DNA from 2 places in the Erysipelothrix larvae genome. Region 2 is predicted to be linked to the other one. Evidence: predicted binding sites of a transcription regulator. Region 2 holds the regulator's gene; the other holds the start of a gene.

Region 1 (16,214 bases), 950 kb from region 2:
TGAGTAAAGGTAGAAACAGGAGGATATGACTATGGAATTAGGTCTACCGATGAATTATGTTGAATTAGATCAAGAAGAAATGATGTACTTGGATGAAGGATTAACGTTTTCTAGAGGGTGGGTATCGACAATAATTGATGCGGTTGCCACGCCTTTTTGCTGGTATCTTGCTCCAATAAAGTTTATGGGAAAGCAAGCTGCATCTGCCTAATTAGGCAATATTTACCTCAATTAAGTGGTTTAGTTCCTAAAGCAGCAAAATGGGCATTGGGAGTTACAATTAACGTTGCGTCAGGTAAAGTTGGAAACGCAATATTAGGAAATGCTTGGTGTTTTACTTCAGTTGGAGGAATTTTTGCATTAGGTTTAGACTATGTTACTGATAATATAATAAATAACCAAATTGTGATTTAGGAGGAGATTATGAAAATTAACTTGCCAGATAACTATAAGTATTCTATTCATGGTAATAACTTGCTTATAGAAACCTCAATTTTTAATAATAGGTTTAAATCGGTGATGTCAATATTTTTAGATTGCATGAGTGGGATTCTTCAAGAAGATCTTCAGCCACCCATTGTAATCGAGATTTTCAACATTCCTTGTGATGAAACTGTGGAAGTAAAAATAGACAAGAATATGAATATTAGTGTGTCCCCTAAATATGCATATGAAATCAGTACAAGAGATTATGAATTGATTTCATGGAGGTTCGGATTTTTGAGTCTGATTTTGTTTTCTATTATTGTAGGTATTTTTGTTTCGTTAATTATTCTAAGTGCTTCCTTTACAGGGAAGTTGTGGGTTTTGGTTTTACTTCTTCCAATATGGGTAATCGTGGTGGGATTGATTCGTAAATATTTCAAGTTAACAAGAATAGTTAGATCGATACTATAAATGATCCTGATATCGCAATTATCAAGTCAATGATCGTTAAAACAGTAATTAGTATGGAACAATAACAGGACAACTTATCTCCAATGAATCTGTAGTACTTTCACAAGAAACATCAGATGGGAATACTCTATTATATAAAGTCATGGTGTCAATCGAAAGTACAGAATTATCAAGTAAACAAGACACAGAAAAAAACTCTTCAAATCAATGCCAATTGAAGCACGCATCATTTATGAAGAAGAAACCTATCTTGAATGGGTTCTTAATTTGCTGAACTTCAAAAACTAGCATTAAAGGAGTTGGTTAATATAAGGGGTTAGGGGTTAGTATTGGCCCAATCATTAAGATTGGTGACACTCAGATAAACCTGAGTAAAGGTAGAAACAGGAGGCTATGACTATGGAATTAGGTCTACCGATGAATTATGTTGAATTAGAACAAGAAGAAATGATGTACTTGGATGGTGGCTTGAGTTTTGGTAGAAATTGGTGGAATTCAAGAGATGCAATTGCAGCTGGGATTGATGTAGCATTACTCTTATTTGGTATATGGTCAGTAAAGGGACAAGCTGCAAAAAAATGGATTACTAATAATGTGAATAGTATTGCAGGTGCAATAGCAAAGTATTTTAGTGTTTCAATAAGTATGAGAAAAAAGATTGTAGCCACAATTAGTGGATTAGCTGGCATTGCGTCACTATCAGTTGGATATTTTGTAGCATGGGGAATTGATGCCGCTGATGGTTGGTTTGGAAGTTACGGAAATGATGGATACTGTTTTGGATAAGAGAATCAAATCAACAATATTGTTAGTTATTGGGATATTATTATTTGTTATAAATGAAGTTATTTTCAAATTTGGAACTATTTATTCTTTTATCGCATTTGGGATAGTGTTTATTGTTGCTTTTGTAACGTGGCTCTCAAATTCTTCAAAGAGTTAAGTAGTAGCAGTACTTTATAAGAGTTGGGAGATATTTTGAATTAGGATCTCTCATTTTTATAGTATGACAGGCAGTCATATATCTTAGGTGAAAGTCCCAAGGAGCGTATCTATCGCGAATTGATAGCGACCTGCAAGTTTCACATCGTGAGGTGTGGGAGAGGGGAAGCAATAGCGAGATCGGCTGGTTCGTACAACGCTCATAGAAAGTGAACAAGCATTAATCAAGGGAAAAATTGGGTATAAAAGTAAGGTAGAGAGTGAAACTTATTCGACAACATCAACTCAAAAATCATTGGAATAAAAGAAAGAGAAATTGTCAGATTTGAACGCATCCATCCAAACAATCCAAAATGACATAAAGAGTTTGGAAAAAAATGATGAAGACGAAGCGGGTTTCAAAGAGTATTGCAGATGTGTCGTGGTCACAATTTGTGGCAAAGCTCGAATACAAAGCCGGTTGGTATGGGAAAAAAGTAATCAAGATTGATTCCTGGTATCCGTCCAGTCAGCTGTGTTCTCACTGTGGACATAATGATGGAAAGAAACCACTGGAGATACGTCAATGGGAATGTTCCAACTGCAACATCACACACGATCGTGATTTGAATGCAAGCATCAATATCCTGAATGAAGGATTAAGACTTTCGCATCAATCCTAAGAATGAAAAACAATAAACCGATGGGACATCGGGGATAGCTTGATAAATAAAAGTGACCGCTGGTCGACAGGAATGTCGATTAAGTTTGCTTTGTTCTCAAGAAGCCCCCACTTCGAGCGTATGCTAAGTGGCGGGTAGTTCACCAAATACTTCTCCATGTTGGTCAATAACAGCGACATAGTGCTTACACGTAGCAATATCGATTCCGATGTAAAACATAAAAGGATCCTAGCGTGAGAGAAAAGTTCAAAGATTTATTTTAGCTAATTGCAATTACAGTAGTAAGAAGTGGCAATACTCTCCTGAGGGTAGTTAAGATTCAAAGGTAAACAAAAGTACACATTCACGGTTCAATTTTACTAGGTTTAGCTTGAAATAAAAAAGAAAGGAAATACGGGTCAGGTTTATTAGATAAGTCTGATTACAGTGGGTTGGTCTTCATGACGATACGATTTACGAAACAAATAGCAAATCTGATGTTTATTTGTTTTATTGGTTCATTTATTTATAGTGCTAATTACATATTTGTTTTTGAACCTATGAATATACTGAGCCTATTAATTTCATATTTACCATTTTTATCTTTGATTTTCTATACGCTTATTTTGTTACCAATGGACGCAATTAGATCCTTAAACCGAGGTAAGCCATACGAAAAATCAAGTGTTTTTTTACTGAGTCTGTTGCTTGTTTTCTATATGTGCCTAAATTATTTCCATCAGTTAGGTACACTTCTATTCTATGGAATACAGTGCTTCTTGATCATCATGTCATTAGTGTTTCATATCCGTCTTATTGAATCGATGAATAAAATTAGTGAAGAGTCTTTTAGTCAAGCGTGTAACGTTATCACGGAGCATGGTACTGACATTTTTTTTGAAAGCAAACAAACAAAGAAAATTCGTCAAGTAAAGTTTTGGCTACTTGTTATTGTTTTAGCAGCAATATCAGTTGATAATTTACTAGTCTATCTCACATTAGGAAGTTATACACTACTTTCTTTTTATGAGTGCTTTCGCTTATCAAAGGAGTGGAAGAATAATAAATTAGTTTATGTGCTAGTCCTAAAGTATTGTATTTTAGCGGTCGTACTTTTGTGCTTGACTTTTCCTTTGCTCTATTTTGATTATATTCCTGCAGCAATCTTTAGCTTATTATTCAGCGATTTTCCTTTCTTTCAAATAAGATGGCTCGTATACAAATCCAAATTGGAAGAAATTAATACTAAAATGTAAGCTTGATTCAAACTGTGGCACAATTATCAGTGTACGTCTAAAACTGTCGTATACTCTTGAAATGATAGAAAAAGGAGCTAAAATTATGGAATAAGGTTTACCTATGAATTATGTTGAATTAGAACAGGAAGAAATGATGTATTTGGATGGAGCAGACGCAACAAACTTTTGTAATAATTTAGAAGGAGTATGGAATAGTTGGAGTATTAATGTATCAAAGGCACGAGTAGCGGCTGGGTGGTCATGGGCTTTATTCTCCAAATCATAGGCACAAGTTGGTGATTATGGATATAGTTGGGCTGCTGTTAAAATTTGGTACACCAGTAATTAAAATTGCGTCATTTCTGGGCGGTTTTATAGGGGGTTTTATTGCAGGTCTAGAAGTTAGTTTGGCGGTGTCATATGTTTGGAACAATAGAGTCTGGTATTAATATTTGATAGGTGGAGGAAAATTGAGATGAATAATAAAAAGATGTTATATATTTTTCTGGGAGTGATTGATGGTTTTATTATGCTCCAAATCATTGATAGTTTTAGAGGAGAATTAAATCCCTGGACTTTAGTGTTCGTTTTACTGGTCATTGTATTGATGTTAACACTCGTTGGTGCAGTGGTCATCTCTAATATTGATGATTTTTCACTATGGTTATTTGAGGGAGGAGTCAGGAAGATAGGGCCTCTATATTTCAAACCTTTTAGAATAAATCCTTTAGGGATCATTGCTCAAAGAAGTATCTTTGAAGAAAGAAATGTATTTGGAAGAAATATCAACAAAGTTCGGGATCAGTTTGTTTAATCACTGTATTTTCATTAACTACTATATGTGTTTATTTGAGCTACGTCTTAAATTTACTGGCTGTATTATTGTTCCCGATTGGATTAATTAATGCACTTGTAATAATCAACGTTATTCGAAATAGTGCTTTTTCTGATAAAGAGCAATTTACTTTTCACTCACTGATTCAATTTCGCACAAAAGAAATAAGGGATTCTGAATTGGAAGCGTTAAACCACTATTTAGAGTCAAATATTGAAGATAGAAGTGGAACATACTTTGAAATATTAAATGCGGCCTACTGCATGTTCCCAGATCAGTTTGAAAATATAATATTGAGAAGAATTGGACATATGACGGATCAGTATAATGACACTTCAGAATCACTCGATTATATTGCAGAGAGTGAGCAAATGTTATTGATTTTTCTGATTCACAACCAAAACAAAGATTACTCAGATTTGGCTTCAAGTTATTACTCAGCATTACTTAGAAGAAGCCCAATAGAAAACCTGTACATCGGAAAAAACAGAAATAAAATGTTTGTTGAAAATCAAGATATCTCGGTTGTGGCACGAAAAATGTTGAGTAAAAGGTATAAATCTCGAATAGTTGAACGCTAAGAATGATCATGAAACGAGGTTGAAAAAACTATTTTTGACATAAGTTCTATGATAAGGCTTAGTGATTTCGTATGTATTCAATAAAGTGTTTAATAAAACAAAAAGATCTTAGCGAGAGATACAAGTTCAAAGACTCATCTACTAATTATAGTAGTATGACGGGGTGGTGTTCTTTTTAAGGTGGTTAAACTATGAGGAGCGACAAAAATGCACATTCACGATTAAGTTTTACCAGAAATAAAAAGAAAGGAAATACGGGTCAGGCTCATTAGATAAGTCTTGTTACAGTGGGTTGGTCTTCATGACGATACGATTTACGAAACAAATAGTAAATCTGATGTTTATTTGTTTTATTGGTACAGTCATAATAGGTGCGTGAAACATGTCATTTACCAAAGGTGTCAACAATTGATTTATTCATGTGTTCGATTAAAGCATCCTTATAGGGTGTCAAAACACTTAAGAAACGGTAGACATCATGTAGTTTCTAAATCAAAGGAATGAATCTATGAGGTCTTATGATTATAGGCTTCTTGGATGCTGGAAGGGGTTAAGATACGGTTATACGTTAAGAACCGTTGAATATCAATAAATCTATACTCAGCTTTATGTTTACGTTGAATTTTACCCAAGAATATCTGGAAGCCCTAATGTATGAATCATTTTATAGATAAACGCACTTTTGACGTTAATGTTCGGTGAATTGGTATCTATGATTGCACTCTTATCAATCGTTAGTACAACCTTGGTATCTTTAGTTTTTTCAAGTGTCATGTCCTTAACGACTTGTTTGAAATGTGCGATTGGATCGTCGTATTGGAGTTTAAGGTCGTCAAGATATCCAATATTCTTAACATTGCGCTCTTTCTTTTTCTCGCTTTTCCCGATAGGCATGAGTGATTGTATGATAGATTCCTTTATGAGATTTGTTTTGATTGAGATACATAAGATCCTCCTTATTAGGTATATTACACCTTTCAATGGGACGTTATGGAACATAAAATATAAATAGTATTGACAAAAAAGCGCACTAACTAGTGCACCAAAGATAACTTAATTAAATTATAGCTGTCAAACTCTTAGGACAATAAATGGTTGTGTGAAAACTTTGTCAAGATAGCTTGTTCACGTTGTAAGACGCAGTAAAATTTGGTATAATGTTAAATGGTAAAACAAGGAGGATCCTATGGCAAAGAAAACGGTCAAAGATTTAAATGTTGACAGTAAGAAAGTCATTGTACGCGTGGATTTCAATGTTCCACTCAAAGATGGTGTAATTACTGATGACAATCGTATTCTCGGTGCGTTGCCAACCATCAAATACTTGGTTGAAAACAATGCACGTGTGATCTTAATGTCTCACTTAGGTAAAGTGAATCATAAAGATCCAGAAAAAACAGAGGCAGACAAGAAGAAGAACAACATGGCACCTGTTGCAGTTCGTTTGCAAGAGCTACTTCCAGATGTGAAGGTTTCATTTGTTGATGCAACACGTGGACCAAAAGTTGAAGAAGCAGTGAATGCACTTAACAATGGTGAAATTGTACTTCTACAAAACACTCGCTATGAACCAGGTGAAAGCAAAAACGATCCTGAGTTAGGTAAATATTGGGCAAGTTTAGGCGATCTATTTGTAACGGATGCATTCGGTTCAGTACACCGTGCACATGCATCAACAGTTGGTATCGCAGAAAATCTACCTTCAGCTCTTGGGTTCTTAGTTGAAAAAGAAGTAAAATTCTTAGGTGAAGCAATTTATAGTCCTAAGCGTCCATTTGTTGCAATCCTTGGTGGCGCTAAGGTAAGTGATAAAATTAATGTAATTGAAAATCTATTAAACACAGCTGACAAAGTAATTGTTGGTGGTGGTATGGCATACACATTCTTCAAAGCACAAGGTTTAGAAGTCGGAACTTCTCTTGTTGAAGAAGATCGCATTGATGTCGCAAAAGCAATTCTTGCAAAAGCAGACGGTAAATTGGTATTACCAATTGATAACGTTGTTGCTGACGCGTTTGCTCCAGATGCACATCATGAAGTAGCACCTACTGAAAATATGCCTGCAGGCATGATGGGACTTGACATTGGACCAGAAACAATTGAACTCTTTAAGAAAGAACTTGAAGGCGCTCAAACTGTTGTATGGAATGGCCCAATGGGTGTATTTGAATTCCCAGCGTTCGCAAAAGGTACATTAGAAGTATGTAAGGCTATTACAGAACTTCCAGGAGTTCTAAGTGTAATCGGTGGTGGTGATTCAGCTGCTGCTGCAATTCAATTAGGATTTAGAGACAAGATTACCCACATCTCTACAGGTGGTGGTGCAAGTCTTGAGTTTATGGAAGGAAAAGAATTGCCAGGAATTGCAATTATTGAGGAAAAATAAATGAGAAAACCTGTTATATTTGGAAATTGGAAAATGAACAAGACAAATGCGGATGCGAAAGCTTTCTTTGAAGGTGTTGATGCATTTGTTACTGACAAAGCAGATTTCGGTGTTGGTGTGCCATTTACAGCACTTCAAACATCAATCGAAGCTGCTACTAAACTACATGTTGCTGCTCAAAATGTGCACTTTGCACCAAATGGAGCATATACAGGAGAGATTTCAGTTCCAATGCTTGTTGAACTTGGAACAAAATGGGTAATCTTAGGACACTCAGAACGTCGTCAATACTTCGGTGAAAACGATGCTGACATCCAAAAGAAAGCTCTAGCTGCACTTGATGCAGGTATCACACCAATCGTGTGCGTTGGTGAAACATTGTTTGAATTTGAGGCAGGAAAAACTGAACGCGTTGTACGTAAACAAGTTTCAGGATGCCTTTCAGGATTAAGCCCTGAAGCAGTTAGCGGACTTGTAATCGCTTATGAACCAGTTTGGGCAATTGGTACTGGTAAGAGCGCTACTGTTCAAATCGCTCAAGATACATGTGCACTTGTACGTGACGAAGTTCGTAATATTTTCGGTGCTGAAGTAGCTGACAAAGTACGTATTCAATACGGTGGATCAGTTAAACCAGATAACATCGCAGAATATTTATCACAAGAAGATATTGATGGTGCTTTAATTGGTGGTGCTTCATTAGAAGTTGCTTCATTTAAAGAAATCATTAACGCAATTCAATAAGGTATAGGAGGAAACTAAACATGCCATTTATTGCAGACATTTATGCTCGCGAAGTCATTGACTCACGCGGTAACCCAACAATCGAAGTAGAAGTAACAACTGAATCCGGTGCATTCGGACGTGCAATCGTTCCATCAGGTGCATCAACAGGTGAACGTGAAGCTTTAGAACTACGTGATGGTGATAAGAGCCGTTACGGAGGAAAAGGTGTATTAAAAGCTGTAGACAATGTAAATGAAATTATTGCTGACGTACTTGTTGGTTTTGATGTAACAGACCAAAACTTACTTGACAAAACAATGATCGATTTGGACGGAACTCCTGACAAATCAAAACTAGGCGCTAACGCGATCTTAGGTGTTTCATTAGCTGCTGCACGTGCTGCTGCTGATTTCTACGGAATGCCATTATACAAATACTTAGGTGGATTCAACGGTAAAGAACTACCTGTTCCTATGATGAACGTTATCAATGGTGGATCACACGCTGACTCATCTGTTGATTTCCAAGAATTCATGATTATGCCAATCAGTGCTCCAAACGTACGCGAAGCAATCCGTATGGGTGCTGAAACATTCCACGCTTTAAAAACTGTTCTTAAAGACAGAAAACAAGTTACTGCTGTAGGTGATGAAGGTGGATTCGCTCCAAACCTTTCAAGCAATGAAGAACCTCTAGAAGTAATCGTTGAAGCAATCAAACGTGCTGGATACGTACCAGGTGAAGACATTGTTCTTGCAATGGACGTAGCTGCTTCAGAATTCTATGATACTGAAAAAGGTACATATGTACTTTCAAAGAGCACAGGTGAAGAACTTACAACCGACCAAATGATCGATATGTATGAAGGATTCATCAATAAATACCCAATCGTTTCAATCGAAGACGGTTTAGGTGAACGTGACTGGGACGGATGGAAGAAATTAACAGATCGTCTTGGTGATCGTATCCAAATCGTTGGAGACGACCTCTTTGTAACAAACCCTGCAATCCTTAAAGAAGGAATTGAAAAGGGAATTGGTAACTCAATCTTAATCAAAGTTAACCAAATCGGTACATTGACAGAAACATTTGATGCTATGGAAATGGCTAAACGCGCTGGTTACACAGCTGTTGTATCACACCGTTCAGGTGAAACAGAAGATTCAACAATCGCTGATATCGCTGTTGCATTCAACGCTGGACAAATCAAGACAGGTTCAATGAGCCGTACAGACCGTCTTGCTAAGTACAACCAATTACTACGTATTGAAGATGAGTTAGGTGCTGCTGCTAAGTACAGTGGAGCTGCTACTTTCTACAATATCAAAAAGTAATTCACTTGAATTAATTTAAAGTTAAAGGATGGATATGAAACCCTATGGTTTTGTACCCATCTTTTTTTATGAGAAATCATCAGCTCCTTTTACACTTATCAAAAAAGTGTCGACTAAATCTATGGTGATTCCATGCTAAGGCAATCTATTGTAAAATGGGGGTATCGTGATATAAAACCTGAAGAAGTGGACGACCTTGAAATTATGTAAAAAAAGTATTTACACCTAAATAATCAATAATATAATCAACACCGTTATGATCTTGAGATATGACAGGTTAGTAAGACACTTAAGTGTCTTTTTTTTTAAAAATATCGGTGCTTTTAAAATCTTAATCAATTCTTAAGGATTTGTAACTATTACCTTAAACGTGATATTGGTAGAATAAGTCTATACAAAGGAGGTGGTGAGATGTATCAAAAAGAGATGGTTCGATACAACTCATGGTTATTGTTTATTCGAGGACTTGTAGGGGTGTTTCTGATATTATTTGTATTCAATAAAGCGTGTGAGAATCATTTGCTGACTGTATTTATAGTCGGGTTTATTCCTATCTTTATCAGCGTGATTATATGTTGTTACTTCAAAGAAATGACGTCACCAAAAAAAGCATCCCGGGCTTTGAATATCAGCATGATCCTCGCATTGTTCATGATCGCAATCATTTTCAAATCAGATATCAAAGGAATTGTTTTGTCCATGCTGGGATTTATCCCACTGATTCAAGCTTATGATGAAGAAATGCCTTCATAACACACAATCTCATTAAATAGCCTTTGTGATTTATAAAAGATATTGTAAAATGAATATGGAGGGATTTTTTATGAAACCTATAAAAGTTTTGTTTGTACACGGTGGGACCTTAAAAAGAGCAGGAACTGAAACGTTTTTGATGAATACACTACGCACAATCGATGCAACACGTGTACATATTGATTTTATGGTTTTTGGAAGAACCCCAGGAGACTTTGATCAGGAAGTATTGGATCACGGGTGTAAAATCTATCGCATCCCATATACACCGCAAGATTTAAAAATCAAAGGCCCTTCAATTCGTGAAATCAAAAAACAAATCAAATATGAAGACTATGATATTGTCCATGCGCATATGAATGCACTGAATAGTATTGTGCTGAAACAGATGGAAAAATTAGGAATTAAGATTCGCCTATCCCATTCACATGCCAGTGAAAATATCGTAGAAAGTAAAATCATTTCAAAATGCTTTGATTGTGCTACAAAATCAATTCCAAAGTATGCAACTCAACTGCTTGCTTGTTCACATGTAGCAGGAGAATTCTTGTATGGTAATCGTCCTTTCATTGTGGTGAATAATGGCATCAATGTATCCCAATATGCATACAATCCAAACGTACGTGATGCCGTACGTGAAACGTATAATCTCAATGGAAAATTTGTCGTTGGACATGTTGGACGTTTTCACTTTCAAAAAAATCATGAGTTTCTCATCGACGTCTTTCAAAAACTGATAAAAATACAACCCAACGCCCATCTTGTATTAGTAGGGGAAGGGGAACTCGAACCAAAAATCAAACAAAAAGTGAAAGCCTTAGGATTAGAGGGACACGTAACCTATACCGGTGTCTTATCGTCTACAGAGCGTATCCTACAAGGGTTTGACATCTTTGTCTTACCATCCCTGTTTGAAGGGTTACCCTATGTTCTTGTCGAAGCACAATGTAGTGGACTTCCGTGTGTTGTCGCAGATACCGTCAGTTCAGAATCAAAACTGATTGAACCGTTTACCTTTTTACCCTTAAAAGATCCTGGCATGTGGGCTGACACGATTATAAACTTTGAACGTGTTAACCGAGTATCACAAGCTGAGACTTTGGATCAATTGGGCTTTAATAACAAAAAGACCGGTCAATGGTTAACAGACTATTATGAAACTTTAGTAAATGGAGGAAGCGATGCCGAAAATATGCGTATGTGATGATGAAAAAGATATTGTAAGAGCCCTTCAAATTTACCTTGAAGCTGAAGGCTATGAAGTTGTTGGATTTCATAATGGCCAAGATGCCTTAGACTATATTCAACACAATCCAGTGCATTGTTTGTTGTTGGATATTATGATGCCCATCATGGATGGCATCACAACACTGAATGAACTGAGAAAAACCATCGATATCCCAGTGATCCTAATCAGTGCAAAAAGTGAAGACACTGATAAAATCTTAGGATTGAACTGTGGTGCGGATGATTACATTACAAAACCCTTTAATCCAATCGAAGTCATTGCACGTGTGCGCTCTCAAATCAGACGCTATACCTATTATCAACCGTATAAGCAAAGTCATGTGGAATTGAATATTGGGGATATTGTCGTCAATGATTCCACAAAATCAGTCAGTGTCTTAGGAGAGTCTGTGCGTTTAACCCCCATTGAATTCTCAATTCTAAAACTTCTGATGTCACGACCGGGTCATGTGTTCTCACTTCAAAGCATCTTTGATGCCATTTGGGATGAAACCAACATCAGTGCGGAATCTTCAATTCCCGTACACATCAGACACCTCAGAGAAAAAATAGAAATCGATCCTGCGAACCCACGTTACATTCATGTGGTGTGGGGACAAGGATATAAAATAACGGAGTATTAATATGAAATATAAAAAAACGAAAACCCTGATCCTGTTTTGGATTGCCTTTTTGTCATGCCTTTGTGGCTGGATTGGAATTGGTATTGCGAGCTCAATCGTCAATATTGTCAGTGATGGATCAATCGAAAAAAACCTCATCGTGAGAAACTATGGATATAGTGTCGTACAAGAATTTATCTATGACTATGTAGATTTTGGTCAAGTAAGTGAGAACAATCAACTTCAATTTAAACCGGAAAATACAAATCTGGATTTAAGATTTCTGGTTAATGGTGAAGAAGTCTTCACCAATACATCCAGACTCTCTCAATCATCAAAATTAGTCATCATGGTGTATGGTTATGAAGTAAACCTAGACAATGACACACGCCAGTATACGTTAGAATTTGAACTGAATTGGCGTAATGCAGATGATTGGATTGATCAACAATTCAGGGAAGTCAATTTTGTTCTGGAATATCGCCCTGCGCTGTATATTGCAACAGGCATTGCGACATTACTCACGCTTATCATCGCAATTTTTAGTTTCAAATACATCGGACAAAAGGCTGATGGAACCTATGCACTCTCTTTTTTCGAGCGCATCCCCCTTGAACTTATCGCCTTTGCATTTATTAGTCTTTTGGGAATGACGATGGTGGATGAATTTTGGGTCCTTATCTTTTTTATAACAACACTTGTCATCGTGCGAAGTCTCATTGTGAGAATTAATGCGGGTGTGTTGTTTAAAAACTCTTTGATAAACATGCTCATTGGCATCATCACCTACTCCAAAAATAACCATATGGGATTGAGTTACATTGGTTTAGTAGGCTTAATTATGAGTCTCATATCCTTAGGAATGGATGGAGAACTGTTTGTTTTTGTGATGATTCTTTTCTGGGTACCTTATTTTGTGATTACCCGTGCTTGGATTAAACACACTGCAGAAATCAAAGTGCTACAAAAGCTGAGCTTAGACATACGCAGTGGAACTTATACGAACACAGCGGTGAACCTCACATCCGTAGCCCTAAATGACATCAGTTCAAACCTTACTGAAATTCAAAGTGGACTTGATGATGCTGTCCAACAACAACTCAAAAGTGAGCGAACAAAATCGGAACTCATTACCAATGTCAGCCATGACTTAAAAACACCCCTGACTTCGATTGTAAACTATGTGGATTTATTGAAACATGAAGATTTATCCCCAACACAAACTGAATATCTAGGGGTGGTAGATAAACAAGTCCATCGTCTCAAAAAACTTACCGATGATCTTTTTGAAGCAGCGAAGATTAATACCATGGATGTTGAACTCATCAAAGAACCGATTAACCTTAAAGTCTTCTGGGAACAATCCATTGGGGAATATGAGGACAAGATTCATGAAAGAAACCTAGAACTCATATCAAAACTGGATGCAGTGGATGTGGATGTCCTTGCAGATGGGAAATATCTCTGGCGCGTGATTGATAATGTCCTGCGCAATCTTACCCTGTATGCCCAAGAACATACACGGGTCTATATTGATGGTGCACTCAATGAGACACACGCAACCTTATCCATCAAAAATATCTCTAAAGATGCCTTGAATATTACTGAAGAAGAACTGATGGAACGCTTTGTACGCGGTGATTCTTCACGCAATACAGAAGGCAGTGGACTTGGACTGAGCATCGCACGGAATATCATGGAAATGCTGGGTGGAAGCTTTAGCATCAAGATTGATGGCGATCTCTTTAAAGTGAGTCTATGTCTACCACGTGCAACAGAAGACGAATTATTAATGTGAAACTGTGGCATTATCCAACGGATGATGTCATTTTTTCATTGTGCATGGTAGACTATATATAGTTTATTTGGAGGCGTTATGAAACACAAAACAATTCAGACATTTGGTATTGTTGCGTTAATGTGCACATTAATGCTCTTAAAACTTCCACCACTCGGAATCATCCTGGTATACCTTGCGATTTTTAGTGTGTCGCTTCTGTATAAAGATCGCGTGCATTTGAGCCTATTATGCTATGTGTGCTTGTATATTATTTTAGAATTCTGGTTTCGACTCTCACTTAAAGACACGTTTTTAATGATGAGTGTTTATGCACTGATTATTGTGCAATATCGAGACCGACATGTGACCTATGTGATTGTTCCCATTGTACTGATCGTTTTTACCTATCTTTTGGTGTTCTACAATATCTTGCTTCAAGAGCCGTATTCAGCCCAAGATTTCAACTACGAAATCCTAGACCTTGAACACGATGAAAACAACAATGGTCACTCAGATAATCAAGACATCTTAACGGGTGCTTATCATCAAGCCCAACTCAAACCACAGTATAAAAGTGTTTACTATGCAGGGGGTATCCCCCCAGAAACAGAAGGGGTATGCACCGATCTTGTTTGGCGTTCACTACAAGAAGCAGGGTACAACCTAAAAGCAATGATGGATCTTGATATTGATCAAGACCCAGATGCATATCCGTATGCTGAAGATGCAAACATTGATTTCAGACGTGTGCGTAATTTGATCGTGTTTTTTGAACGAAACACACGATCACTTTCACGAGATCTTGATGACAAAGCTCAATGGCAAGGCGGTGACATCGTATTCTTTTCACTCGACCATGTTGGAATCCTTTCAGACCACTACAATCAAGATGGACTCCCACGCCTGATACACAGTGCCCATCCCTATCAATTCAACTTCGAACAAGATGTACTGGTTTCACTCAATGACTCCAAAGGGATTAGTGGTCATTACCGTTGGGAACTAAATGAACAGGGCTATGCGCTCTTAAATGCACTGACATAAAAAAGAAACCTAATCCGCTTGGTTTAGGTTTCTGCTGTATTCTTTAAGGTTATCCGTCATATTAAAGGAGTAATCACCCTGTTGATACCAATCTGGGTTATCATCCACAATCCAAAACACACCAATTTGATCATCAGGATGGTCTTGATTGTAACGTTGTGCAAAGTCTTGTCCTTCTTCATAAGTCATCATAAATAGAGCCGTAGACAAGGCATCAGCAGCACCGGAGTCTTTCATAATTACACTGACGGATCTAAAGTTTGTGGCTGGGAATAACGATTTAGGATTAATGAGATGAGAGAAACTTTCACCATTAGGTCCTGTAAAGGTGCGTTGATAATCACCCGATGTCACAACCGATACTGAATGGGGAATGCTGATTACATCAATATTCTCTGCAGTCGCAAGCACGGAAGGTTCTTGAATCCCAATTGCCCATGAAGCACCATCAGCGCGTGTATTAATGGTACGAATATTTCCACCACCACTGACAATCCCAAATTCCAGGCCTTCAGCTTCAAGCTTTAGTGCAACTTTTTCAGTTGCATATCCTTTGGCGATTGCACCTACATCAAGGGACATGCCTTTTTCGGTTAAGAATACGGTATGATTGGTTTCATCAATTTCAACCTTATCCCATCCTGTAAATGCCATGGCTTCTTCAAGAATCTCAAGGGATGGAATTTCACCTTCTAACCCTTCAGCATTCTTTAATTCACCCGCTTCACGATAATCATGCCAAATTTCAAGCATTGCACCTAAGGTAATATCAAAATAGCTGCTTATTTCAGAATAAGTCCGTGCGAGAAGCAACATGGAAATAATCTCTTGGTCCACTTCAACTGCTGCAATTCCTGCATTATCATTGATGGTTTTGATGTTATTAACGCCTGTATAGCTATTGTATCGATCAAAGAGCTCATTGTAATGAATGAACTCATTACGCATCATGTCGAAGTAATCATCAAAGTCATCTTTAGTTTTTGTATAAGCAAGCAGAGTCATGACGGTATCAAAGCCTGCTGTTAATGTTTGGTTGGTATATCGTGTGTATTCTGATTCAGGTTCTTTTGTGCCACACCCTACTAAAAGTAGTCCAACAAGCACAATGGATAATATTTTTTTCATAAGAGCATTATATCACAAATAGCACGTGCTTTATATGAACCTGCCGTGAAACATATCAAAAATTAATCACCATAAGGAC
Region 2 (16,214 bases):
CCTATTTTTGCGTTTCTTCCATTGTTTCCACCAGTTCAGTCCACTCATGCTCTCTTTGTTTAATATCATTATGGATCTCATCAATGGTCGCATCGAGTTCTTGCATTTTATTATGATCATGATAATAATCTGGATCAAATCGCAATTCACGGTGGAGTTCTAAAGACTCTGAAAGTTCCAATAACTCCTCTTCAAGTTTCTTAATACGCCTTTGAAGTTGTTTGAAATCGATGTATTGTTGTTTCTTTTCTTCCTTTTTCTCAGGGTATTCATTGGGTGTAGAGACCTCAAAGGTCTTGTCACTTTTTTGTGTATGCTCTATTTTGTGATCACTAATACGTAAAATGTCGGTCGCGATTGTTTCGATAAAGTAACGATCATGAGATACAAAGAGGATCGTTCCCGCATAATTCTTCAGTGATTTTTCTAAAGCTTCTTTTCCAGGTATGTCCAAGTGGTTGGTTGGCTCATCAAGAATCAACAGGTTATCATGGGCTAACATGAGTTTAACCAAACTGAGACGAACTCTTTCACCCCCCGATAAAACCGCGACACTTTTGAACACATCTTCCCCTTTGAATAAGAAGCGTCCCAAACTTTGACGCACTTCTGTTTGCGTGAGTTGTGGGTATGTGTCCCAAACTTCTTCAAGTACGGTATTTGTCATTGAGAAATCAAGGAGTTGTTGGTCAAAGTATCCAATGGATATTTGATGTCCCAATAGGAGCTCTCCACCTAAAGGTTCTAATTTGCCAGAAATTGATTTTAGAAGTGTTGATTTTCCTGTTCCATTATCCCCGACAATTGCATACCGTTTACCACGCTTGAATTCAAAGGATAAGGTCACCAGTGGTTTATCATACCCCACTGAGAAGTTATCAACGGTCATGACATCATTCCCACCGCGTACATTGGGTGAAAACTCTGCTTTGAATTCCTTATTTTTAACTTCTTTTTTCTCCATCACATCCATGCGATCAAGGTATTTCATTTTTGATTGCGCAAATGCTGCCTTATTCTTTTTATAGCGAAATTTCTCAATAAGGGCTTCTAAGCGTTGTATTTCTTTTTGTTGTTGTTGGAACTTAACATTATGTGTTGCGATGGCTTTTTCTTTTAATTCAATGTAATTTGAATAATTGCTTTCATAGCGTGTCGCAACCATGTCTTCAATCTCAATAACTACTTTACACACGCGATCTAAGAATAAACGGTCGTGTGATATTAATACAACAGCCCCTTCATAATTTGAAAGGTAGCCTTCAAGCCATTGGATTGTTGAAATATCAAGATGGTTTGTAGGTTCATCCAAAAACAGAATATCAGGCTTGCTTAATAAGAGTCGAATGAATGCAAGGCGTGTAATTTGTCCACCACTAAAGGTATGAATATCGCGCTTTAAGTCTTCATCATCAAAGCCAAACTTTGTGAAAAATGAGCGAATTTCATAGTGATAGGTATAACCCCCTCGCATTGAAAACTCGGTTTGGAGTTTTGAGTAGGTTTCCATCATGGATTCATCCGAATCTTGGGTCATATTTTGTTCGAGTGTTTGAAGTCGTGCTTCCATTTCAATTAAATCTTTGAACACTTCAAGGATATAGTCTTCAACAGTTAATGGATCTGGATCAAGGTGAATTTGGTCTAAAAAGCCCACCTTTGATTTTGAATTCCAGTAAACATTTCCTTTGTCAAGTGTTTCTTGACCATTTAAGACTTTAAAAAGTGTAGTTTTACCTACACCGTTTGCACCAATGATTGCGACTTTTTCCCGCTCATTGATGCTTAGATTTAAATTCTTAAAGACGTCCTGACCTCCAAAAGCTTTGTCAGCGTCTTTGACTTGTACAATCATTAATTTTCTCCACCAATATTCAACTGATCAAGGATTCCTTGTGCAGTTGCTTCTATTATTTTATCTTTTTCAGTTGACCACACATGATAATCATCACCATCGGTGAGATACCCATATAAAAGTGTGATGCCATACATTCCATTACGAAAATCTTTCGCAAACCCCTGTAGTTCACTAAAGTCTTCATCCAATAAACCAGATCCTGTAAACTTACCGCCAGTTTCTCTCACTACATCGTTGTAATCAAACCCAGACAAGCTGCTCGTACGGAAAACACCATTGATATTGTCTCCATCATCGTAAGGTGTTGTTTGAAGGCTTGTTGAGCGTAGTAAGCTGTTTACAATAGAGGTTGATAAGCGATTGGATGCATGATTTGAGAATAGACTCATCATTCCCCGATCCATCGAAGAACCACTGGTTCCCAGTTGAAGTTGAATGTAGTATTTTGCCTTGAAATTATAGGCATCGTAAATCCGCCCACCTGCACCAAAAACATTGACCGGTGTGATATTATCCCGTGCAATTAATACACGCAATCCATGGGATTCTAAGATACTTTTGATTTCAACTGCTGCTGTATACATTTCATCACGTTCAATAAACTCGCCATAGGTATTTCCAGGGTCAGATGTCCCGTTGTATTGAATTGAACCGCCTGCAGGATCCAGAACGATATCGTATTCTTCTTCAGCAGGTTGTGCTGATTTTACTTCCAAAAACACATAGTTTTTATTCAGAACTTTTTCTTCACCAATATCAAAGAGATCTTGGGTAGCGTGAATTGTCGCATTATTAACAAGACCATCACGAACAACGGTTGAAAATGTATCAGTCAGTGTTGCATCCGACACTAAAGCATAGTGTTTTAAATCCGCTAAAACATCGACATCATAGAATCCTTCTGGCAATGTATCCAGTGGAATACGCATATCAAGATTGCTACCAAATAAGAACGTAAATTGCTCTTGTGGCTTACAGAGATTTGTTAAGGTTACAGTTCTTCCAATCATTGGGTCTGCAGTATTAAATGAGAACGCGTTTTGATAGAGAGTTAACGACTCTCCGTAGACACCATAATCATTCATTGGAAGGGTCTCCATATTTTTTAAGACTTCTTCTTGACGTTTTTCAAGGAGTTTTCTAGAATCATAGTCATTGAGTCCACAAATTGCATACCCCGTTTCTTGGGGTGTTTCATTTTTGATTAAAGTCGCAACAATGATATACATGCCTAAAGCAAAAAGAACTACAAGTGGTACAACCACTTTGTAGTTTAACTTTTTCTTTTGCTTTGGTACATAGTTGGGGCGATACATCATTCCTCAACTCCTTATGTTAATAGTCTAAGTTTTTAGGTGTACGTGCAAATGGCACAACATCACGAATATTTGCCATTGCAGTAATGTACATTAAGAAACGCTCAAACCCAATCCCGAATCCTGCATGCTTTACACCGCCGTAGCGACGTAAATCTAAATACCATTCAAGAGATTCCTTGTGTACGCCCATCGACTCCATACGAGCCTCTAAAACGTCCAAGCGTTCTTCACGTTGTGACCCACCAACAAGTTCGCCAACTTCTGGGACTAAAAGGTCACATGCAGCAACTGTTTTGCCGCCTTCATTTACTCGCATATAAAATGCTTTGATATTTTCTGGATAATCTGTTAAGAATACTGGACCCTTAACAACGGTTTCACATAAATAACGTTCATGTTCAGTTTGTAAATCAGAACCCCATGAAACTTGAGTTTCAAAGCGATCATTGACTGCTTCAAGAATTTCAATGGCTTCTGTATACGTCATCCGTTTGAAGTCTGACACTAAAAGTGATTGAAGCCGTTCCATGAGTGATGTATCAATACGCTCATTGAAGAATTTCATTTCTTCTGGTGCGTTTTCTAATACATATTCAATGCAATATTTAACCATGTCTTCAATTAAGACCATCGTATCTTCAAGATCTGCAAACGCGATTTCTGGTTCAATCATCCAGAATTCACTGGCATGTGTCCGAGTATTTGAGTTTTCAGCTCTGAAGGTTGGTCCAAATGTATATATATCTCTAAATGCAAGTGCAAACGCCTCACCATGAAGTTGTCCTGATACGGTTAAATTCGCATGTTTTCCAAAGAAGTCTTTGTCATACTTATCATCGCTACGCGTTGTAACTGTAAATGATTCCCCAGCACCTTCTGCATCATTACCTGTAATGATTGGTGTGTGTACATAGACAAATCCTTGGTTTTGGAAGAACTCGTGGATTGCCATAGACAATACTGAACGAACTCTAAACACCGCTAAAAATGAGTTAGTACGTGGACGCAAATGTGCAATCTCGCGTAAATACTCATATGAGTGACGTTTCTTCTGAAGTGGGTATTCAGGACTGCATGATCCTTCCAATACGACTTCAGTCAGTACAACCTCAAAAGGTTGTTTTCCTTCTGGTGTCAATACGAACTTCCCAGTAATGGTCACAGCTGTTCCTGTGTTATACTTCGCTATTGTATCAGCATCTTCAAGTGATGATTCATATACGCACTGAGCATTTCTGAAGTATGTTCCATCATTCAACTCGATGAACCCAACATTCTTACCTTTACGATTGGTACGGATCCATCCTTGTAATTGAACATATTCTATTGAATCTATTTCAACGTCTGTGCCATATGAAATTAAGTCATAGCACTCACGTACAGTCATATACGAAATCATAGCTCTCTCCTTTTTTACGATTACCTAAAACTATTGGTTTGGAAAATTAATTCCTGAATAGTAGACACCACATCTACTGTTTTTACGATTACATGTTTTGGTACTTGAATGTGTTCACTTGAAAAGTCAACAATCCCCACAACACCATGTTCAACCAGTTTATCAACGGTTTCTTGAACATTTTTTGAAACAGTAAGAATGGCAATACGACAGCCCTCTGGCATGCGTAATGCTAACTCACTCATGTGATAAATTGGAATGTCTGATACTTCCCCAAGCTTATTTGGATCAACATCAAATGCACACACTATTTCTCCCACAACATGATTCCAACGGTTATAATTCAAAATTGCACGGCCAAGGTTACCGGCTCCTACTAGGACAATTTTTTCATCAAAACTGACACCCAGTAACTCATCGAATGTATTAATAAGGGTTTCTACATCGTACCCATATCCTTGTTTTCCAAGTGATCCAATAAATGAAAAATCACGTCGGATTGTTGTAGATTCGATGTCCACAAATAAAGATAGTTCTCTTGAAAGAATTCTTTCAACGCCCATACTTTGTAATTTTCGTAATGCTTTGAGATATACTGGATATCGTTGCATTGTTGCTTTTGGAACATCATATCTATTATTACTATTCATTGTCATCACCACCATATGGTAATCATATCACAAACTTATAGTGGTTTAAATGTGATAAATAGAAAAAAATCACAAAGTCATGTTAGAAAATGACGAAATATCACAACTTCCTGCGGGTCTTAATCGCGCTGCATCAAAGGCTGCAATGCCAATCATAGCCGCTTGATCCATGCACGCCCAAAGAGGGGGAACTAAGATATTAATATCCCCAACCTGTTGTTTAAGTGCTTCTACATTCTCACGAAGATGGGCATTGGCTGCAACACCCCCAGCCAAGACAAACGTCTTCACATCATAAGTGCTCAGTGCATGCTTAACTCGTTTCATGAGTGTTTCTACAGCCTTGTGTTGAAAAGCATAGGCAACATCATTTACGTTAAGCTCACGTCCTTCACGGGCTTCTCTTAACATAAGCTGACGAACCGCAGACTTTAATCCTGAAAATGAGAAATCTATAGGATTCTCTGTCTTTACATTGGGTAACGTATAGTGTGGTTGGCCTTGTTTTGCAAGCTTATCAATAATTGGGCCCCCTGGATAACCCAGTCCTAATTGACGCGCAACTTTATCATATGCCTCACCCACTGCATCATCTTGAGTTTTACCAATCACTTCAAACTCATAATCATTATACATCATGACAAGTTCAGTATGGCCTCCCGATACAACCAGCGCCATCAAAGGGTACTCAAAAGAACCCACTAATTTGTTGGCATAGATATGCCCTGCGATATGATGCACAGGAATCAGTGGTAAATCAAGGGACCACGCAAGTGTTTTTGCTGCCATCATCCCCACATGAAGAGACCCAATTAATCCAGGGCCTTGAGTGACAGCAATTGCATCTAAATCAGCAAAGGTCTTCTCTGATTTAACAAGTGCTTCCTTAATGACAAAATTAATGTTTTCGATGTGTAAGCGTGATGCGACTTCTGGAAATACACCACCAAACTCTTTGTGAACATCGATTTGCGTTGCGACAATATTGCTGAGTACATTTTCATCTTCAACAATCGCAACGGATGTCTCATCACAACTTGATTCTATAGCTAAAATTAACATACGTCACCTTCTTTTTTCATAATGATTGCATCCCTATTACGCCCGTAATAGTGTCTACGAATATAGAGTTGTTTAAACCCAAACTTCGTATAAAATGCGATTACTTCTTTGTGCTTTGAATTGACTTCAAGAATTGATGCATTCCCACCACGCTTGATAACCTCATCCCAATAGGCTTGTAAAAGCAGAGTACCTAATCCTTTTCCTTGAGCATTTTTAGATATCACAATTTGATAAAGATCAGAACTGTCTACAAGCATCTTTCCTAAAACAAAACCGACAAGTTGATCATCAAGAATTAACACAAATGCGATGGTATTAAAATCCAACAATTCTTGTTTGTAAAGTGTCTCACTCCAATTTGATTTAAGTTCTTCATCCTGAAGGATTTGAATCCCTTCCAAATCAGAAATAGTCATTTCTCGAATCATGATAAATACCGTGGGACTAATACATCGGGATTGGATATCAACGCCCAAGTATCCCTTAACTCAAGCATATTCTCACAAATATTGAGATACTGTGTTTCTTGTTCAAGTAAATGTGTGTCGCCATAAAATGGACCTGCAATGGTTTGAAGCTCATCCACCATATAGATTCGTTCTTGATCAACAACACCCGCATGAATATACGCACCAAATACGCGTTTAGATCGTGCATCAATAAAAGCAAAGCCATCCTTTTTTCCTACCAGTGATGCCAATGTATCGACTGTATACAGATTAACATTGAGTGTTAATGCAAGAACCTTCGCAAATGTTAACCCAATACGCATCCCGGTATAACTACCCGGTCCATCCGTGACACACACTTCAGAAATTGATGCTTTATCAACATTATTACGCTTCAACAGCTCATCAATTGCACACACAAGACGCTCAGAATGTTTCTTTTTAAGTACCTCTTGAATTGAATCAATCAACACACCCTCTTTTGCAATACCAACCGCACAGATAGAATGTGATGTATCAATCATTAATGTAATCATAATTTCCGCCCTTCTAATGTAATCTTTCGCGTTATTTCATCGACTTCTTCAATCGATACGAAAAAATCATAGTCAATATCATCCGATATAAAATTGCTCCATTCAATCACAACAACAGCATTGTCATCCATGAGATCATAAAGGGCTAAACTGTCTGCATTAACATTCTCAAGTCGATAAGCATCGATATGCTTGAGGTCTAATCGTCCTTCATATTCTTTTAAAAGTGTAAATGTCGGACTTGAAATTGTATCTTCAATATCCAATCCTAAAGCAATACCTTTGGTAAAGGCCGTTTTCCCAACACCCAACTCACCCGTTAAGGCTATGACACATCCTGTATGTAATCTTGAAGAAAATGCCTTTCCTAATTCAATTGTCTCTTGTAAATTATGTGTTATATATTCTTTCATATTCAATCTCCATGTACCAAATTATATCATAGCTTCACAGACTAAACAAACGGATAACTATAAAAAAAAGAACCCTCAAAGTGAAGGTCCTTGATTAACTGGCAATGAGCTATCTTAACTATGGCAGGCATAGCTATTGTCGCCGCTAAAGTGCTTAACTACTGTGTTCGGGATGGGAACAGGTGTGACCACTTCGCTAGAATCACCAGATCAAATTGAGAGAATCTCTCAAAACTAAATAATAGAAAGTCGATTGATAAGTTGACGTTGTATCCTTTCGGATGTGTTGTTGTTTATAAGACGTTTGTGATTAAAACCTCGATCTATTAGTATCAGTCAGCTCCATGTATCGCTACACTTCCACCTCTGACCTATCAACCTGATAGTCTTTCAGGGATCTTACTTCTTACGAATGGGAAATCTCATCTTGGAGTTGGTTTCATGCTTAGATGCTTTCAGCGCTTATCCATTCCATACTTAGCTACCCAGCGGTGCTCTTGGCAGAACAACTGGTACACCAGCGGTATGTCCATCCCGGTCCTCTCGTACTAGGGACAGCGCTCCTCAAATTTCCTACGCCCACAACAGATAGGGACCGAACTGTCTCACGACGTTCTGAACCCAGCTCGCGTACCGCTTTAATGGGCGGACAGCCCAACCCTTGGAACCGGCTTCAGTTCCAGGATGCGATGAGCCGACATCGAGGTGCCAAACCTCGCCGTCGATATGAACTCTTGGGCGAGATTAGCCTGTTATCCCCAGGGTAGCTTTTATCCGTTAAGCGACGGCCCTTCCACGCGGAACCGCCGGATCACTAAGCCCGACTTTCGTCCCTGCTCGACTTGTAAGTCTCGCAGTCAAGCACACTTCTGCCTTTGCGCTCGTCGATTGATTTCTGACCAATCTGAGTGTACCTTTGGGCGCCTCCGTTACTCTTTAGGAGGCGACCGCCCCAGTCAAACTGCCTACCTGACACGTTCCCGGATCCGGATTACGGACCGCGGTTAGAACTTCAAACATACAAGAGTGGTATCCCAGTTGTGACTCCACGTATACTAGCGTACACGCTTCACAGTCTCCCACCTATCCTGTACATGTAGGCTCAAAGTTCAATATCAAGCTACAGTAAAGCTCCATGGGGTCTTTCCTTCTAGTTGCGGGTAACCGGCATTATCACCGGTACTAAGATTTCACCGAGTCTGCTGCCGAGACAGCGCCCAAATCGTTACGCCTTTCGTGCGGGTCGGAACTTACCCGACAAGGAATTTCGCTACCTTAGGACCGTTATAGTTACGGCCGCCGTTCACTGGGGCTTCAGTTCAATGCTTCGGATTGCTCCTAACACATCCCCTTAACCTTCCAGCACCGGGCAGGCGTCACCCCCTATACTTCGCCTTGCGGCTTTGCAGAGAGCTATGTTTTAGTTAAACAGTCGCTTGGGCCTCTTCACTGCGGCTCTACTCTTCATAGAGCACCCCTTCTCCCTAAGTTACGGGGTCATTTTGCCGAGTTCCTTGGCAACAGTTCTCTCGCTCACCTCAGGATTCTCTCCTTGCCCACCTGTGTCGGTTTTGGTACGGGCCACCATACAATTATCGCTAGAAACTTTTCTTGAAAGCTGGCATCAACACCTTCGCTACTTCCTCACGGGTTCACTCCCCATCACGCCTTTGCATTGATGTGCGGATTTGCCTACACATCTGCTCCTTCGCTTGGACGCACTCTTCCAGTCGTGCGCTGTATCTAGCCTTCTCTGTCATTCCTTCACTTGTATTGTGGGTACGGGAATATCAACCCGTTGTCCATCGACTACGCTTTTCAGCCTCATCTTAGGTCCCGACTTACCCAGGGAGGACGAGCCTTCCCCTGGAAACCTTAGGCAATCGGTGTGTCAGATTCTCACTGACATTTCGCTACTCACACCGGCATTCTCACTTCTATACGCTCCAGCGCTCCTTACGGTACACCTTCAACGCTGTATAGAACGCTCCCCTACCATTCATATTACTATAAATTCGCAGCTTCGGTAACATGCTTAGCCCCGGTACATTTTCGGCGCAGGGTCACTCGACTAGTGAGCTGTTACGCACTCTTTCAAGGGTGGCTGCTTCTAAGCCAACCTCCTAGTTGTCTGTGCATCCCCACATCCTTTTCCACTTAGCATGTATTTTGGGACCTTAGCTGGCGATCTGGGCTGTTTCCCTCTCGTCTATGGACATTATCACCCACAGACTGACTGCCAAGCATTAACCATTGGCATTCGGAGTTTGATAATGATCAGTACCCCTAGATGGGGCCATCACACTTTCAGTGCTCTACCTCCAATGGCATTCACTTGACGCTAGCCCTAAAGCTATTTCGGGGAGAACCAGCTATCTCGAAGTTCGATTGGCTTTTCACCCCTAGCCACAACTCATCCGCCAGCTTTTCAACGATGGTCGGTTCGGTCCTCCATTTGGTTTCACCCAAACTTCAACCTGGTCATGGCTAGATCACTTCGTTTCGGGTCTACGACATTGTACTATTTCGCCCTATTCAGACTCGCTTTCGCTTCGGCTCCGCCTCTTCAGCTTAACCTCGCACACTATCGTAACTCGCCGGTTCATTATGCAATAGGCACGCCATCACCCTTTAACGGGCTCTGACTTCTTGTAAGCATACGGTTTCAGGTTCTATTTCACTCCGCGCCAGCGGTTCTTTTCACCTTTCCCTCACGGTACTGGTTCACTATCGGTCACTAAGGAGTATTTAGCCTTACCGGGTGGTCCCGGCAGATTCCGACAAGGTTTCACGTGCCTCGCCGTACTCAGGATCCCACTAGAGTGATTCTCAATTTCAAATACAGGGCTTGCACCTTCTTCGGCTGGCCTTTCAATGCCATTCTTCTATCTCAAATCAATCCCATATCGTGGTCCTACAACCCCGACCCTAAAGTCGGTTTGGGCTCTTCCCGTTTCGCTCGCCACTACTCAGGGAATCATTCTTTATTTTCTTTTCCTCTTGCTACTAAGATGTTTCAATTCGCAAGGTTGCCTCATATCAAACTATGTGTTCATTTGACTGTAATACTGCTCTACCAGTATTGGGTTCCCCCATTCGGATACCTCCGGATCATTGTGTACGTACCACTCCCCGAAGCATTTCGCTGTTAGTCGCGTCCTTCATCAGCTCTTAGTGCCTAGGCATCCACCGTACGCCCTTCCATATTTAATCACGTCATTACAACCTCAGCCTGCATAAGACTGGATTGCGCTTTGTTTTTTTTATGTGTTCGCTTTGTTTGTTTGCTTAAGTTACTGTTAAATTGCTTTTTAACTTTGACTTTGTGTTCTTAGTTTTTCAACTATCCAAAAAGATCCATTTTTTTACCTATCTGAATCTCTTCTATTATTCAGTTTTCAAAGATCCTGAGATGATCGCTTCGATCTCTCAAAACTAAACAAGAAACGTGTGTACCAATTTCGACGTCTTTCTAATACTCCTTAGAAAGGAGGTGATCCATCCCCACCTTCCGGTAGGGATACCTTGTTACGACTTAACCCCAGTCATCGATCCTACCTTCGACAGCTCCCTCCCTTGCGGGTTAGGCCACTGGCTTCGGGTATTACCAACTCCCATGGTTTGACGGGCGGTGTGTACAAGGCCCGAGAACGTATTCACCGCGGCATGCTGATCCGCGATTACTAGCGATTCCGACTTCATGGAGTCGAGTTGCAGACTCCAATCCGAACTGAGACGTACTTTATGAGATTCGCTCCACATCACTGCTTCGCTTCCCTTTGTATACGCCATTGTAGTACGTGTGTAGCCCAGATCATAAGGGGCATGATGATTTGACGTCATCCCCACCTTCCTCCGGTTTATCACCGGCAGTCTCTCTAGAGTCCCCATCTTTACATGCTGGTAACTAGAGACAAGGGTTGCGCTCGTTGCGGGACTTAACCCAACATCTCACGACACGAGCTGACGACAACCATGCACCACCTGTATCCGCCATAACTATTACACATCTCTGTGCTTTTGCGCGGTATGTCAAGACCTGGTAAGGTTCTTCGCGTTGCGTCGAATTAAACCACATACTCCACCGCTTGTGCGGGCCCCCGTCAATTCCTTTGAGTTTTACGCTTGCGCGCATACTCCCCAGGCGGGATACTTATTGCGTTAACTGCAGCACTGAGATTCTTCCCAACACTTAGTATCCATCGTTTACGGCGTGGACTACTAGGGTATCTAATCCTATTTGCTCCCCACGCTTTCGAGCCTCAGCGTCAGTATCAGGCCAGTGAGCCGCCTTCGCCACTGGTGTTCCTCCATATATCTACGCATTTTACCGCTACACATGGAATTCCACTCACCTCTCCTGTACTCAAGTCTACCAGTTTCTAAGGCGTCACGGGGTTGAGCCCCGAACTTTCACCTTAAACTTAATAAACCGCCTACGCTCCCTTTACGCCCAATAATTCCGGATAACGCTCGCCACCTACGTATTACCGCGGCTGCTGGCACGTAGTTAGCCGTGGCTTTCTGGTAAGGTACCGTCAAGCACAGATCATTCCCTATCCGTACATTTCTTCCCTTACAACAGAGCTTTACAACCCGAAGGCCTTCTTCACTCACGCGGCGTCGCTCGGTCAGGGTTTCCCCCATTGCCGAAAATTCCCTACTGCTGCCTCCCGTAGGAGTCTGGGCCGTGTCTCAGTCCCAGTGTGGCCGGTCACCCTCTCAGGCCGGCTACGCATCATCGTCTTGGTGAGCCGTTACCTCACCAACTAACTAATGCGCCATAAATCCATCCCATTGTGATGTATCCCATCTTTACTTTAAATATGATGCCATATCTAAACCTATCCGGTATTAGCAGTCGTTTCCAACTGTTATCCCAGGCATTGGGGCAGGTTGTTTATGTATTACTCACCCGTTCGCCACTAACTTCTCTAAAAAACAAGTTTTCTAGGTCCGTTCGTTCGACTTGCATGTATTAGGCACGCCGCCAGCGTTCATCCTGAGCCAGGATCAAACTCTCCATTTGATTCTTTCTCTTTTTTTGTTTATCTTTTATAAACACAAACTCTGACAGTTTGTTTTTTACTTTATTTCTAATTTCGAAATTGACGTTTCTTGTTCAGTTTTCAAAGACCAAATTCTTCTGCATCCGATTTGTTCGGTGCTTATATATATTAACCCTAAACACTACAAAAGTCAACCAATTAAATACCATTTTTTCCTAAAATGCATAAAATTATTTTTTATTCAAGTAAGGTATGGAGTAAAAGCTACTCAATAGTCTGTTATTGATTGATTTTATTGCATTTGCATAACAATTTTTTCAATAGATTCTTAAATATTTTATAGCTGAACAGGTTGTCCTAGAGTGTTATTATCTTAAAAAAATGACACGAGGTCATTTTTAGTGATTCAAGTGAGTAGTTCTCATGAGTCACTCACTCAAACTTTGCGTCATAATCATCGATAAGGTAAACTTTACCATTTTTTTCAGTTAAGACGACACCTATTTGAGGTTCAAAAATATAGGTAACGCCTCCATATACATATTGGACAGCCATATGATCTGATGCACGAGCCATCATTCCAACGACTTCATCCGACTTAGGACCATATAAATCAAAGGTTCCACCTTCAAGCGTATCAAATCGGACCGCTACTGTTTTAGTGTCTATTCCCATCTCTTGGGTCAAAAACAATAATGCATGAGCGTATGCCCAGCAAGAACCACCGCGATCAACTAATCCGGTATAGGCAGTCCAATATCTTTCAGGATATCCATTGATAATGTAAGTATAGACAAAACCATTGATTGTTTTAGCCATTTCAAATTTATCAGTATTCGTAGACCACCCTTGTTGCCCAATAATTTCCAATGCTTTTTCTAAAGCAGCGACGTTCTCTTCATACCGTCCACTCTTTTCACTAAAGTAAGAACGGGTTATGCGTTGTGATGAAGATGGTGTTGTATTTTGATTTGTACGGTTTGTACCTGCTGAATTGGATCCAGTCGAAGGCACTTTATTTGCTACCTCAACAACTTCCTTTTCCTTTACGACTACAGTAAACTGATCTTTCGCTTCGTTTCCGTTTTTATCAACTGCACTCACATCAACGACATAAGAGCCTGGTTTGTTTAAATCAACATCTCCAGTGAAGACTACTTCTAAATCACCATCAACACGATCGTTTGCATGGACGTCTTGTTTATAGTCAATTGTCTCACCTTGAGTTACTTCAAGATCTTTTACACCACTAATTACGGGATGTACTGTATCCATAACATTAAAGATTACTTCTTTTTCTGCATTGGATTCATTTAACGATAATCGCACACTTAAGTTCTGTTCACCTATTTTTGAAAAGGAAACTTCTGATTCAGGTTTGATTAACTCTTTATTCAGGATGTACAACACCTTAATATCATCTTCAACATCAACATCAATCAAGTCTTTCAATTGATAAGACACCCCATATTCTAAAGTATCATTCACCACATTTAGCGAAACATTTGATAGACGATGTTGTTCTTGTTCTAAAGTTTCTTGGATTCTTTGTAGCTTTTGATTTTCAATTTGATTCATGACCAAGTAGCTAGTACCCACAACCACAAGACACACGGTCACGATAATCCCGATTATTTTTGTTCTGCTCATTCGTGTTAGCATATGATGCCCTCCCCTTTTTCTCATATAATAAGCATATCTAATTTAAGTTGATTTATCACTTAATTTATCATGCGTACTAAGGGAGTGTGATTAGAATCAAAAAAACTGCCAATCAATCGATCAGCAGTCTTAATTTAAATTACTTAATAATTTCTGTTACGTTACCAGCACCAACAGTACGTCCACCTTCACGGATAGAGAATGTTGTACCTTGTTCAACAGCAATTGGAGCTCCTAATTCAACAACCATTTCAACGTTGTCACCAGGCATAACCATTTCAACACCTTCAGGTAGTTTAATAGTTCCTGTAACGTCAGTTGTACGGAAGTAGAATTGAGGACGGTAGTTCTCAACGAAAGGAGTATGACGTCCACCTTCTTCTTTAGTCAAGATATACACTTGAGCACGGAAGTTAGTATGAGGTGTCACTGATCCTGGTTTAGCAAGAACTTGTCCACGTTCGATTTCTTCACGGTTTACACCACGTAGAAGCGCACCAACGTTATCACCAGCCATAGCTGAGTCTAACATCTTGTGGAACATTTCGATTCCTGTAACAACAGTTTTACGAGTTGGGCGGATACCGATAACTTCAACTTCTTCGTTAAGTTTCAATTCTCCACGTTCAACACGTCCAGTAGCAACTGTACCACGACCTGAGATTGTGAATACGTCTTCTACTGACATTAAGAATGGTTTGTCAGTTTCACGAGCTGGTTCAGGAACAAACTCATCAACAGCAGCCATTAATTCAGTAATTTTTTCTTCCCATGCAGCATCGCCTTCAAGAGCTTTAAGCGCTGAACCGCGGATTACTGGAGCTGAATCTCCGTCATAACCATTGTCAGTCAATAGTTCGCGGATTTCCATTTCTACTAAGTCGATTAATTCTTCATCATCAACCATATCGCATTTGTTCAAGAATACTACGAAGTATGGAACACCTAATTGACGCGCAAGCAAGATGTGCTCACGTGTTTGAGGCATAGGACCATCTGTAGCAGCAACTACTAAGATAGCACCGTCCATTTGTGCAGCACCTGTGATCATGTTTTTAACGTAGTCAGCGTGCCCTGGGCAGTCAACGTGTGCGTAGTGACGTTTTTCTGTTTCGTACTCAACGTGTGAAGTACTGATTGTGATTCCACGTTCTTTTTCTTCTGGAGCTTTATCGATTTGATCATATGCAAATTTTTCAGCACCACCTGCTTTAGCTAATACAGAAGTAATTGCAGCAGTTAGAGTTGTTTTCCCGTGGTCAACGTGTCCCAATGTACCAATGTTAACGTGTGGTTTGGAACGGTCAAATTTTACTTTAGCCATAAAATGTATGTCCTCCTAAATTGAATTTTATTCAATATCTATTTTAGATTAAACTACAATTAAAATCAACAGTCAATTTAAAGACTTAATTAATTGCGTTTACGTTTTTGAATTGTTTCAGCAATGCTCTTAGGCACTTCATCGTAGTGATCAAATTGCATTGATGATTGTCCACGACCTTGTGTGAATGAACGAAGGTCTGTAGTGTACCCTGACATTTCTGAAAGTGGTACGAATGCTTTAACAGAAATTGCATTTCCACGCTCTTCTTGATCACGGATTTGTCCACGACGTGAAGAGATATCTCCCATAACAGCACCTAAGTACTCTTCTGGAGCAGTAACTTCAACAAGCATGATTGGTTCAAGGATTACTGGATCACATTTCTTCGCAGCTTCTTTAAACGCAATACTTGCAGCAACCTTATATGCCATTTCACTTGAATCGACATCGTGAGATGATCCATCAAATAATGTAGCTTTAATATCGATTGCTGGATATCCAGCCAATAGACCGTTATCTAATGCGGC

The links. Region 2 encodes Rex, which represses fermentation and respiration genes when NADH is low (regulators of the CRP and FNR family bind a similar motif). Its sites were predicted from a motif close to GTGAANNNNTTCAC; they were not measured.
Region 1: AOC36_RS07890 (phosphoglycerate kinase) is a predicted target of Rex. The motif match lies at 6,234-6,247, and genes of this name have one in related genera.

Annotation. Positions count from the first base shown of each region.
Region 1 is NZ_CP013213.1:1,684,898-1,701,111, reverse strand. It holds gene AOC36_RS07935 (hypothetical protein) at 32-211, shown strand; gene AOC36_RS07930 (hypothetical protein) at 424-897, shown strand; gene AOC36_RS07925 (hypothetical protein) at 1,297-1,683, shown strand; gene AOC36_RS07915 (RNA-guided endonuclease TnpB family protein) at 2,217-2,501, shown strand; gene AOC36_RS12215 (hypothetical protein) at 3,305-3,736, shown strand; gene AOC36_RS12355 (hypothetical protein) at 3,840-4,004, shown strand; gene AOC36_RS07905 (hypothetical protein) at 4,194-4,532, shown strand; gene AOC36_RS07900 (hypothetical protein) at 4,601-5,134, shown strand; gene AOC36_RS07895 (hypothetical protein) at 5,759-6,028, opposite strand; gene AOC36_RS07890 (phosphoglycerate kinase) at 6,321-7,520, shown strand; gene tpiA (triose-phosphate isomerase) at 7,521-8,264, shown strand; gene eno (phosphopyruvate hydratase) at 8,285-9,580, shown strand; gene AOC36_RS07875 (hypothetical protein) at 9,992-10,333, shown strand; gene AOC36_RS07870 (glycosyltransferase family 1 protein) at 10,404-11,537, shown strand; gene AOC36_RS07865 (response regulator transcription factor) at 11,515-12,204, shown strand; gene AOC36_RS07860 (sensor histidine kinase) at 12,206-13,981, shown strand; gene AOC36_RS07855 (DUF1287 domain-containing protein) at 14,060-15,007, shown strand; gene AOC36_RS07850 (FAD:protein FMN transferase) at 15,017-16,135, opposite strand.
Region 2 is NZ_CP013213.1:738,236-754,449, reverse strand. It holds gene AOC36_RS03435 (ABC-F family ATP-binding cassette domain-containing protein) at 2-1,855, opposite strand; gene AOC36_RS03430 (N-acetylmuramoyl-L-alanine amidase CwlD) at 1,855-3,177, opposite strand; gene asnS (asparagine--tRNA ligase) at 3,194-4,576, opposite strand; gene AOC36_RS03420 (redox-sensing transcriptional repressor Rex) at 4,597-5,226, opposite strand; gene tsaD (tRNA (adenosine(37)-N6)-threonylcarbamoyltransferase complex transferase subunit TsaD) at 5,296-6,288, opposite strand; gene AOC36_RS03410 (GNAT family N-acetyltransferase) at 6,282-6,707, opposite strand; gene tsaB (tRNA (adenosine(37)-N6)-threonylcarbamoyltransferase complex dimerization subunit type 1 TsaB) at 6,716-7,276, opposite strand; gene tsaE (tRNA (adenosine(37)-N6)-threonylcarbamoyltransferase complex ATPase subunit type 1 TsaE) at 7,273-7,689, opposite strand; rRNA gene rrf (5S ribosomal RNA) at 7,786-7,899, opposite strand; rRNA gene AOC36_RS03390 (23S ribosomal RNA) at 7,996-10,902, opposite strand; rRNA gene AOC36_RS03385 (16S ribosomal RNA) at 11,176-12,718, opposite strand; gene AOC36_RS03380 (immunoglobulin-like domain-containing protein) at 13,131-14,360, opposite strand; gene tuf (elongation factor Tu) at 14,500-15,684, opposite strand; gene fusA (elongation factor G) at 15,774-16,214, opposite strand, start outside.